One region of the Rhizobium sp. SU303 genome, then DNA from elsewhere that is predicted to be linked to it. Evidence: predicted binding sites of a transcription regulator. Region 1 holds the regulator's gene; each other region holds the start of a gene.
What was found. Region 1 encodes LexA, which represses DNA repair genes until DNA is damaged. Its sites were predicted from a motif close to TGTTCNNNNTGTGTTCNG; they were not measured.

Region 1 (3,137 bases):
GACGTCGGCCGCTTGCCCGCCTGGTATTTCGCCGTCGCCGTGGCAGGCTTTCTGCTGCTGACGCTGCTCCGCACCCGGTTGCGCCATGTCGGCACATCGATCATCGCGGTCGCAACACTCATCCTGCTGCTTCTGCCGGTTCCCCGGCCGCCGGATCTGGTGATTTCGGAGGATGGCAGTCTCGTCGCGGTCGTCGAGGCGGCGGCAATGGCTTCCAACCGTGAAAGACCGCCGGACTTCATCTTCGACCAGTGGCAGAGAGCGCTGGTCCTGCCGAGGCATGATCCGCCGAAGATGCTGGATGGTCCTGCTATCCCGCCTGAGGGAGAAGACCGCCGCGTCAGGCTTTCCCGCGATCAGCAGAACGAAGCAAGGACCGCGATGCGGACGGCCGCAGCGGGCGGTGACGCAAACCGCTTTTCCTGCGTCAAGAAGGCCTGGTGCATATCAAGGCTTGGCAATGGTCGGGTGGTAACCGTCATCGACAACGCCGCCTATCTCGGCCCGGCGTGCGACGCGGCCGATATCGTCGTGACGTCGGTCCGCCTTCGCTTCAACAATTGCCGTTCAGGTGCGACGCTCTTCACCGGTGAGACGTTGCGCAGGACCGGTTCCATCGAGTTGCGCTTCACGGACACCGGCCTGGAGGTCGCAACCGCATTCGATGTATTGTCGCGGCCATGGATGCGCCATCGTGCCTATGACTGGCGCAGCAACAGTTTTACCGAATCCGGCCTGGCCAATGTCAGTGATATCGGCGAATGAGACCGACGAGTTTACCCTGAACCTTGACACGGTCCGGCCCGAAAATCCGGGTCTCGTAAGCTGGGTTGGCCGCTTCCAGCGCGATCGAGGCGCCCTTGCGGCGGAAGCGCTTGAGTGTCGCTTCTTCGTCGTCGACGAGAGCAACGACGATGTCGCCAGGACTTGCGGTGCTGCCGTTGCGGATGATCACGGTGTCGCCGTCGAAGATGCCGGCGTCGATCATCGAATCGCCCTTGACCTCGAGCGCATAATGTTCACCGGAGCCGAGCATGTCGGCCGGAACGACGATGTCGTGGGTATTGTTCTGGATCGCCGAGATCGGCACACCGGCAGCGATTCGGCCCATGACCGGCACGGAGACCGAGTTGGCGTTGTCGGCGACGGGTTTTGCGGGAGCAGGAGTAGCAACCGGCTGCGGCTTGCCGAGGCTGCCCTCGATGACGCTCGGCGAAAAGCCGCGCCGGGGCTGAATGCTGGGGCTGTAGGCCTCCGGAAGCTTGATGACCTCGATCGCGCGGGCGCGATTCGGTAGGCGGCGAATGAAGCCTCGCTCCTCAAGCGCTGTAATCAAGCGATGAATCCCGGACTTGGAGGCGAGGTCCAGGGCATCCTTCATTTCGTCGAAAGATGGCGGAACGCCGGATTCCTTCATGCGCTCATGAATGAAAAGGAGAAGCTCCTGTTGTTTGCGCGTGAGCATCGACGTTGTGACCTCGTGATTGAAACAAATCCAGAACAGACACTATATGTTCCATATGTGTTCCGCAAGTAGCTAAATTTCCGTAAAACTTGGCGCCAACTCGTTGAGATTTTTATTTTCATTCGCCGGATTGGGACACATCTCTTGCGTTGAGGGGCGCGCCGTCGCAAATCTCTTGCCGTTTCCAGGAGGGACATCATGAACGAGCATTCCGCCAAACCGCACCCGCTGGATCATGTCGTGCTGCCGGTCGTCAACATCGATCTGGCGCGCGAGAGGCTCGGCAAGCTCGGCTTCACCGTTGCCGCCGATGCGCGCCATCCCTTCGGAACGGAGAATGCCTGCGTCTTTTTTGCCGACAAGACCTATCTGGAGCCGCTCGGGATTGCGAGCGTCGAGGAGAGCGAGGCATCGGCGCGGCAAGGCAATGTCTTCACTGCCCGCAACCAGGCCTTCCGTTTCCGCTGTTGCGAGGAGGGGCTTTCGGGGATGGCTTTCGGCAGCAAGGATGCCGGCATCGATCATCAGAATTTCGTCGGCAACGGATCGAGCGCCGGCGAGATGCTGCAGTTCACCCGGCCGATGACGATGCCGGACGGTTCCGAGACGATTGCCGGCTTCAAGCTGGCTTTCGCCGGCGACCTGCGCGCGCCCGATCTCCTGCTTTTCACCGTCGAGCGCGTCAATCCGCTGCCGGCCGACCGCGCCGCGCTGGAGACGCATGCCAATGGCGTCACCGGCATAGTCGAGATCGCGCTTTGCACGCCGGAGCCGGCCGCCTTCGCTGCCTTCGTCAGCCTTGCCGTGGCGCAATCGGCAGTCGAGAAAACCGGTTTCGGCGTCGATATTGCGGCATCGAATGCGAAAATCAGCCTGATGACGCCGGAAGGGCTGGAGGCCTATTTCGACATCGCCGTCTCATCCGCAGATCGCGGCCTGCGCGGCCGGGCAATCCTCTTTGCTGTCGCCGATCTTGCCGTGACAGAAGCGCATTTGGCTGCTAACGGGGTGACATACACGCGCAAGAACAATCGCATTCTGGTGAAGCCCGCGCCCGGGCAGGGTACGCTCTTCGCCTTCGAGGAAACACGATGAGCACTGATACGAATTCCGAAGTCAAGATCGGCGAAGGCCAAGGCCAGGTCATCTTTTCCAATACCGGCCGCCTGTCGCTGATTGCCGGTCCCTGCCAGATGGAGAGCCGCGACCACGCCTTCATGGTTGCCGGCACGCTGAAGGAGCTTTGCGGAAAGCTCGGCATTGGCCTCGTCTACAAGAGCTCCTTCGACAAGGCGAACCGCACCTCGCTCTCGGCTGAACGCGGTATCGGAATCGAAAAGGGCATGGAGGTCTTTGCCGACCTCAAGAAGGAATTCGGTTTTCCCGTCCTGACCGACGTTCATACCGCCGAGCAATGCGGGGAGGTGGCAAGGGTCGTCGATGTCCTGCAGATTCCGGCCTTTCTTTGCCGCCAGACCGACCTTCTCATCGCCGCCGCCAAGACCGGCCGTGTCGTCAATGTCAAGAAGGGCCAGTTCCTCGCTCCCTGGGATATGAGGAACGTCCTGAAGAAGCTCAATGCCAGCGGCAATCCGAACGTGCTGCTGTGCGAGCGCGGCGCCTCTTTTGGCTACAATACGCTGGTTTCCGACATGCGTTCGCTGCCGATCAT
Region 2 (3,137 bases), 1.4 Mb from region 1:
ACAGAGCATGCACGGGCTTTTCATTTGCCCGGTCTTCTTTGGGGCGACCCTACTCGGAAAGCAGTTCGTCCGTCTCAGGACCGTCCTCGGTCTTGCGCAGCGGCCTGAAGCTCATCCGGTGCAGCGAACAGGGGCCGTGCCTCTCGATGCCGGCGCGGTGTTGCGCCGTGCCATAGCCGACATGCGCCGCAAAGCCGTAATCCGGATACACGCTATGTGCCCGCGCCATCATCCGGTCGCGCGTCACCTTGGCGACGATCGAGGCGGCGGCGATCGAGACCGAGCGGGCATCGCCCTTGACCACCGCCTGTCCAGGGCAATCGAGGCCGGGCGGCACGTCGAGCCCGTCGGTCAGCACGTAGCTAGCCGGAATGGCGAGGCTGCAGATGGCCCGGCGCATGGCGTCGAGGCTTGCCTTGCGGATATCCGTCTCGTCGATGCGCGTCGAACTGGAGGAGGCGATGGAGACGGTCGCAGTCGCCAGAATCTGCACGAACAGTTCCTCGCGCCGTTGCGCCGAAAGCTGCTTGGAATCGTTCAGCCCCTCAGGGATGCGCTTCGGATCGAGAATGACGGCGGCCGCCACGACGGGTCCCGCCAGCGGGCCGCGGCCAGCCTCGTCGGCACCGGCGACCGGCCAGTGGCCGGCCTTGCGGGCTTTGAGTTCCAGTCGGAAATCCGGCACGAGTGGAGCCGTGTCGAAAAGCAGGGGAGAATCGGGTGGCGTGCGAGGTTTCATGCGGCTGAACCTCGCACGCCAACCCGATTTCCCGCAAGTCCCCGGATCAGGGCGGCGGCCGGGGACCGGTCCGGCGGATGGTGGCGGTCAGGGCCATCCGCGGGAATTGCGCTCGGTGCTCGAAAACAGGGCGGTTTTGTCGAGATGCCGAAACGCAAGCTTAAAAATCAAAGAAGCGACAATTGCACGCCGCTGCCATCAGGCGGTACGAACAGGTCATCGCGCAGCGGCACACTACGTCGCGTCAGCTCGAAACGTCTGGCGGCCATTTCAAAGCGCCGGGCGATCTGCCAGGCATAGGGACCGGCGCCCTTCATGCGCTTGCCGAATTCGGCATCGTAATCCTTGCCGCCGCGCATCGAGCGTACCAGCGACATCACATGCCGGTAGCGATCGGGATAATGCTGCAGCAGCCAGTCTCGAAACAGCGGGCTGACCTCGAGCGGCAGTCTGAGGATGACATAACTCGCCTCGGCAGCGCCCGCAGCCTTTGCCGATTCGAGGATGCGCTCCAGCTCGTGGTCGTTCAGCGCCGGGATGAGCGGGGCGGCCATGACTGCCGTCTGGATGCCTGCTTCGGCAAGGGTGCGGATCGTCTCCAGCCGCCGCGGCGGTGTGGCGGCACGCGGCTCCATCGTCCGGGCAAGCTTGCGATCCAGCGTGGTCACCGAGATGCCGACGCGCACCAGGTTCTTAGCTGCCATCTCCTGCAGAATGTCGAGATCACGCAGGATCATCGCCGACTTGGTGACGATCGATACCGGATGGTTCGCCTTGTTCAACACCTCCAGAATGCCGCGCATGATGCGCCATTCCTTCTCGATCGGCTGATAGGGATCGGTATTGGTGCCGATTGCGATCACCCGCACCTTGTAGCCCGGCTTGGCGAGCTCCCGCTCCAGCAGTTTTGCCGCATCGGGCTTGGCAAAGAGCTTCGTCTCGAAATCGAGCCCTGCGGAAAGCCCCATATAGGCGTGTGTCGGCCGGGCGAAACAATAGATGCATCCGTGCTCGCAGCCGCGATAGGGATTGATCGAGCGGTCGAAGGAAAGGTCCGGCGATTCGTTGCGGGTGATGGCCGTGCGCGGCTTCTCGACCTGCACTTCCGTCTTGAATGGCGGCAGCTCTTCCCAGGTCTGCCAGCCATCGTCGACGGTCTCCCGCTGCAGTGGCTCGAACCGACCCGTCGGGTTCAGTCCCGCCCCACGTCCACGCCGCCGGTCGACCTCGACTCTCAGGCCGGAGGACACGATCATCGCATCGGCAATATCTGCCGTATTGGCAGGCGCGAATGCGGCCTGCCCTGCCAGGGACTGCTCTCTCATCGGATTCTCCCGCGGCGGAAAGCCATCGCCTCCGCCCGTTTTGCTGATTAAATTCCTATCCGCAAAATGAGAACATTGCAAGAACAAAATGAGGAAAACGGCGCTGGAAAAAATTTGTGCGGCGCATTATAAATAGTCAATGTTGACGGTTGTTCTCGAATGTCAGGATCAGGAATCTGAGCTGGCACAGACTTTATCGGTACTGGTGGCAGGCGCGGTGGAGGGGCTGGTGAGCGATGTGGTCGTGCTCGATCACGGCTCGCGCGACGGCACCTCGCGGGTGGCCGACGCCGCCGGCTGCCGCTTCCATTCGCAATGGGATATCAAGGACATCGTCCGCGCAGCGCGCGGCGAATGGCTGCTCTTCGTCGAGCCGGGCGCCAGACCCCAGGCCGGCTGGATCGATGAGATCGCCGAATATGTCGCGCTGAACAAGCTGCCGGCGCGCTTCACCGCGTCGCGCGGCTACCGGCGCCCGTTTTTCCAGCGTGTCGGCCGAGCCGTGCCGCCCCTGGAACTGGGCTTTCTCCTGCCGAAGAAGCAGGCGCTCGCCATTGCCAAAAGCGGCATGCGGCTGACCGAATTCGTCAAGGGGCAGAAGCCGCGCAAGCTCGCGAGCGAACTGATTCCGTCCTGGGTCGCCCGCGCTGCGCGATAGGGCCGCAACGCTCTCCATGAGCAAAAGATGGCGCCCAATAGGATTTCGCGCTATAATTTAAACATGGCGCCGTCGAAGCGCCTCGCTTCGCAACGGAATGGCCATGGAATGCCGGTGAACGGCAGAACAGGTCAGTGACAATCTCCTCTTCTGCCGGGTTCCCGGCGAAAGGAGGTGCGTCATGGCGCGCGGTAGGATCTACGGCGTACGCAGTATGATCTGCGGCCTCATGGCCGTCATATTGCCGACATTGGTGATCGCGCATCCGCATTCGGCAGCATCGCAGATGATGCGCAGTTGCGCAGGCCGACCCGAAATCGTCAATTTCCTGGACAAGAATTTCGCCGAAAAGCTCACGGCAGTCGGACTGATCAACCAGAACGCCGTTCTTGAGGTCTATGCCGCCGAAAGCGGC
Region 3 (3,137 bases), 1.1 Mb from region 1:
GGACGAGATCCTGACCTTCGGCGCTCTTCAGGTCGGCTGTGACGGAGCGCTTGCCGCGATTGGCGGCGTGGTAATAGGCAGCTGAGAGATTCTCGCCGTCGGCGCCCTCGACGAATGGTGGTCCCCATTGGCGCGTATCGTCGCCGCCGTCGGGATTTTCGACCTTGATAACGTCGGCACCGAGATCGGCAAGCATCTGTCCCGCCCAAGGGCCGGCGAGCACACGGGCAAGCTCGATCACCCGGATGCCTGCCAGCGGCGGTTTTTTCGTCACGGTCTCGGTCATGTTCCTCCGGGCTCTCATTCTTGGATCTAGGGCGCCAGCGTCGCCTCTGATGTACCGGATACCGGTTTCGATGCAAAGCGGCGCTCGCGCCAGACAATGTAGAAGCCCGACGCCATGATAATCATGATGCCGAGCCATTTGATCGCATCCGGAAAGTCGCCAAAGACCAGCCAGGCGAAGATCGTCGCCGAGACGATCTCGAAATATTGCAGCGGTGCGAGCGTCGAGGCTGGTGCTGCGCGATAGGCATAGACGCCGAGGATGCCCGATATCGCGGCCATGGCGCCAACGCCGGCGACATAGAACCAGGCGCGGCCATCCGGCATGACCGGGTCGAAGAGATCGGAGCCGGTTCCCTGGCCCAGGAAAAGCAGGATGGCGCAGAAGAGCAGGCCCCAGATGCTCATCTGCAACTGCATCGCCCAAGGGTCTTCCCTGTGCGAGAGGACGCGGGTCATCAGCACGAAGATGGCGATGCAGAGCGCGCTGACGACAGGCAGAAGCGCGATGTAGCCGACTTCTTCGAAACTCGGCTGAATGATCAGCATCGCCCCGAAGAAGCCGACGCCGCAGGCGCTATAGCGCCGCCAGCCGATCGTCTCCTTCAGGAAAATGCTGCCGAGGATCGTCAGAATGATGGGCTCGACAAAGAAGATCGCAATCGCGTCGGCGACCGCCATGTATTTCAGCGTGGTGACGAAGGAGATCATCGAGACGGTGATGATCGCGCCGCGGATGGCATGGAACAGGTTCTGGCGCCAGGAAAAATCGGCGAAGCTGCGCCGCCATATCACAATCGGCAGCATGCAGACCGCCTGCACGGCGAAGCGGCCGGCAGTGATCTCCGCAGACGGGACGGTGACGATGGCAAGCTTGGCGAAAATATCGATGAGCGGCGAGAACATCACCGAAATAAACATCAGCACAAGCCCCATCGTCACGTCGGAGGCGGACGAAACGGGGCGGGCGGAGGTGCTGTTCATGATGAAATCCCTGTACTCAGGATATTGGTCACTCAGGATATTGGTCACTCAGGATATTGGTCACTCAGGATATTGGTCGCTCAGGATTTTGCGGCGGCCCCGTCGCACCAATCGGCGAAGGCTGTGATCGCCGCATCCGCGCCAAGCTCATTCAGTGTTTCGTGCCGCATGTCCTGATATATCTCAGTGCTGATACGGGAGAAGCCTTGACCTTTCAAATGGTTTGACAGCCAGAGCACGGCTTTTCCACGCTCGGTCGCCGGGTCTTCTCCGCCGCCGACGAGATGGATCGGCATGTCCCGCGGCAGCCGGTCGAGGTGGATTTTCTGTAGCGCGCGGAAGGTCAGTTCGAAGAGATCGAGCCATAGAGAGACCGAGGCGTCGAAGCCGCAGAGCGGATCGGCGGCATATTTGTCGACTTCATCAGGAACACGCGACAGCCAGTCGAACTCGGTGCGGCGGCTAGGAATGGATTTGCCCCAAGCGCCGAAGGTGAGCTTCGGCAGCAAACCGCTTGGCACGTCGGAGCCCTTCAGCATGCGCTCGGCAAGCAGGACCGCCTGGGCGGCGCGGCCGGCAAGGCCGACGGCGAAATTCGAATTCCAGACGGCGACGGCATCGAAGTCCGCCGGAGCCGTGACGGCAGCGTTGAGCGCGATGAGGCCGCCCATCGAATGGCCGAAAAGGATCACTGGCAGACCGGGATGGCGGGAGGCCGCATGGCTGCGCATGGCGATGACGTCGCCGATCACCCTTTCGATACCACCGCGCCGGGCGAAGCGGCCGACCGGTGCATCGGGTGCTGTCGTCTCGCCGTGGCCGCGGTGATCATGGGCGTAGACGTGATAGCCGCGCGCCGCCATCGTCTCGGCAAAGACGCCGTATCGTTTCGAATGTTCGGCCAAGCCATGCGATATCAACAGGATGCCGCGTGGAGGGGTGATGGCCTCAGCATGGTGATAGGCCAGCGACGCCCCTGGCACGGCGAGCCTTTGCGTTTCAGAAAACATGTGGGTCCTCCCGGCGACAACAGACCAGATCGCCGGGTAATTGCAACATCGGCATTTGATTATCTGATAACAATTTGCGCCCTTGTTGCGATTCAGGGTTGCGGCCTTTTGATTTTGGTGCTTATTTGTTCCTGTATTGTTCTTTTTTGGGGGTTGAAATGAGCAGCATGCAGTTGCGTACCTTGACGTTCGCCGTGTCGATGATTGTTGCCGGTGCCGCCGTGGCGCAGGAGGCTGGCGGACGTACCCGCTTCATTCTAGCGGCGAGCTGGCAGCCGGCCTTTTGCCAGACGAACCAGAAGAAGGCCGAGTGTGCGAGCCAGACCGGCGAGCGCCCCGACGCGACGAACTTTTCGTTGCACGGACTTTGGCCGATGCGGCAGGATTACTGCGGCGTAAGCGCCGAGCAGAAGGCCGCCGACAAGGATGGCGACTGGAACAAGCTGCCGGAGGTCACGCTTGCGGCCGAGACGAAGACGGCGCTCGCAAAGGCGATGCCCGGCACGCAATCCGGCCTGGAACGGCATGAATGGGTGAAGCATGGCACCTGCACGAAGATGAGCGCCGACGACTATTTCGGCGTCGGCATGCATCTCGTGGGCGCACTCAACGCGTCGGCCGTGCGCGATCTCTTCGCTGCCAATATCGGCAAGCCGGTCAAGGCCGACGCGATCAAGGCGGCTTTCGACAAGAGCTTCGGGCCGGGTGCCGGCGACCGCGTCAAGATGAGCTGCCGGCGGGCCGGCAATGTCAGGATGATCAGCGAACTGACGATCGGGCTTTCGGAAGCCGCCGGGGCGGCATCGGCGAAAAGTGCCGGCCTTGCCGATCTGATCCAGGGTGCTGGAAAAACGTCGT

Region 2: the regulator LexA is predicted to act here: its motif matches at 2,133-2,150, upstream of RlegSU303_RS02750 (PA0069 family radical SAM protein).
Region 3: the regulator LexA is predicted to act here: its motif matches at 2,406-2,423, upstream of RlegSU303_RS15460 (ribonuclease T2 family protein).

The regions. Positions count from the first base shown of each region.
Region 1 covers NZ_CP088095.1:1,970,413-1,973,549, forward strand. Annotated here, with positions in the region: gene RlegSU303_RS09905 (ComEC/Rec2 family competence protein) at 1-765, shown strand, start outside; gene lexA (transcriptional repressor LexA) at 746-1,465, opposite strand; gene RlegSU303_RS09915 (VOC family protein) at 1,664-2,560, shown strand; gene kdsA (3-deoxy-8-phosphooctulonate synthase) at 2,557-3,137, shown strand, end outside.
Region 2 covers NZ_CP088095.1:567,251-570,387, forward strand. Annotated here, with positions in the region: gene RlegSU303_RS02745 (ribonuclease HII) at 50-739, opposite strand; gene RlegSU303_RS02750 (PA0069 family radical SAM protein) at 907-2,064, opposite strand; gene RlegSU303_RS02755 (glycosyltransferase family 2 protein) at 2,204-2,722, shown strand; gene RlegSU303_RS02760 (hypothetical protein) at 2,904-3,137, shown strand, end outside.
Region 3 covers NZ_CP088095.1:3,084,204-3,087,340, reverse strand. Annotated here, with positions in the region: gene RlegSU303_RS15475 (CaiB/BaiF CoA transferase family protein) at 1-286, opposite strand, end outside; gene RlegSU303_RS15470 (DMT family transporter) at 313-1,269, opposite strand; gene RlegSU303_RS15465 (alpha/beta fold hydrolase) at 1,350-2,279, opposite strand; gene RlegSU303_RS15460 (ribonuclease T2 family protein) at 2,438-3,137, shown strand, end outside.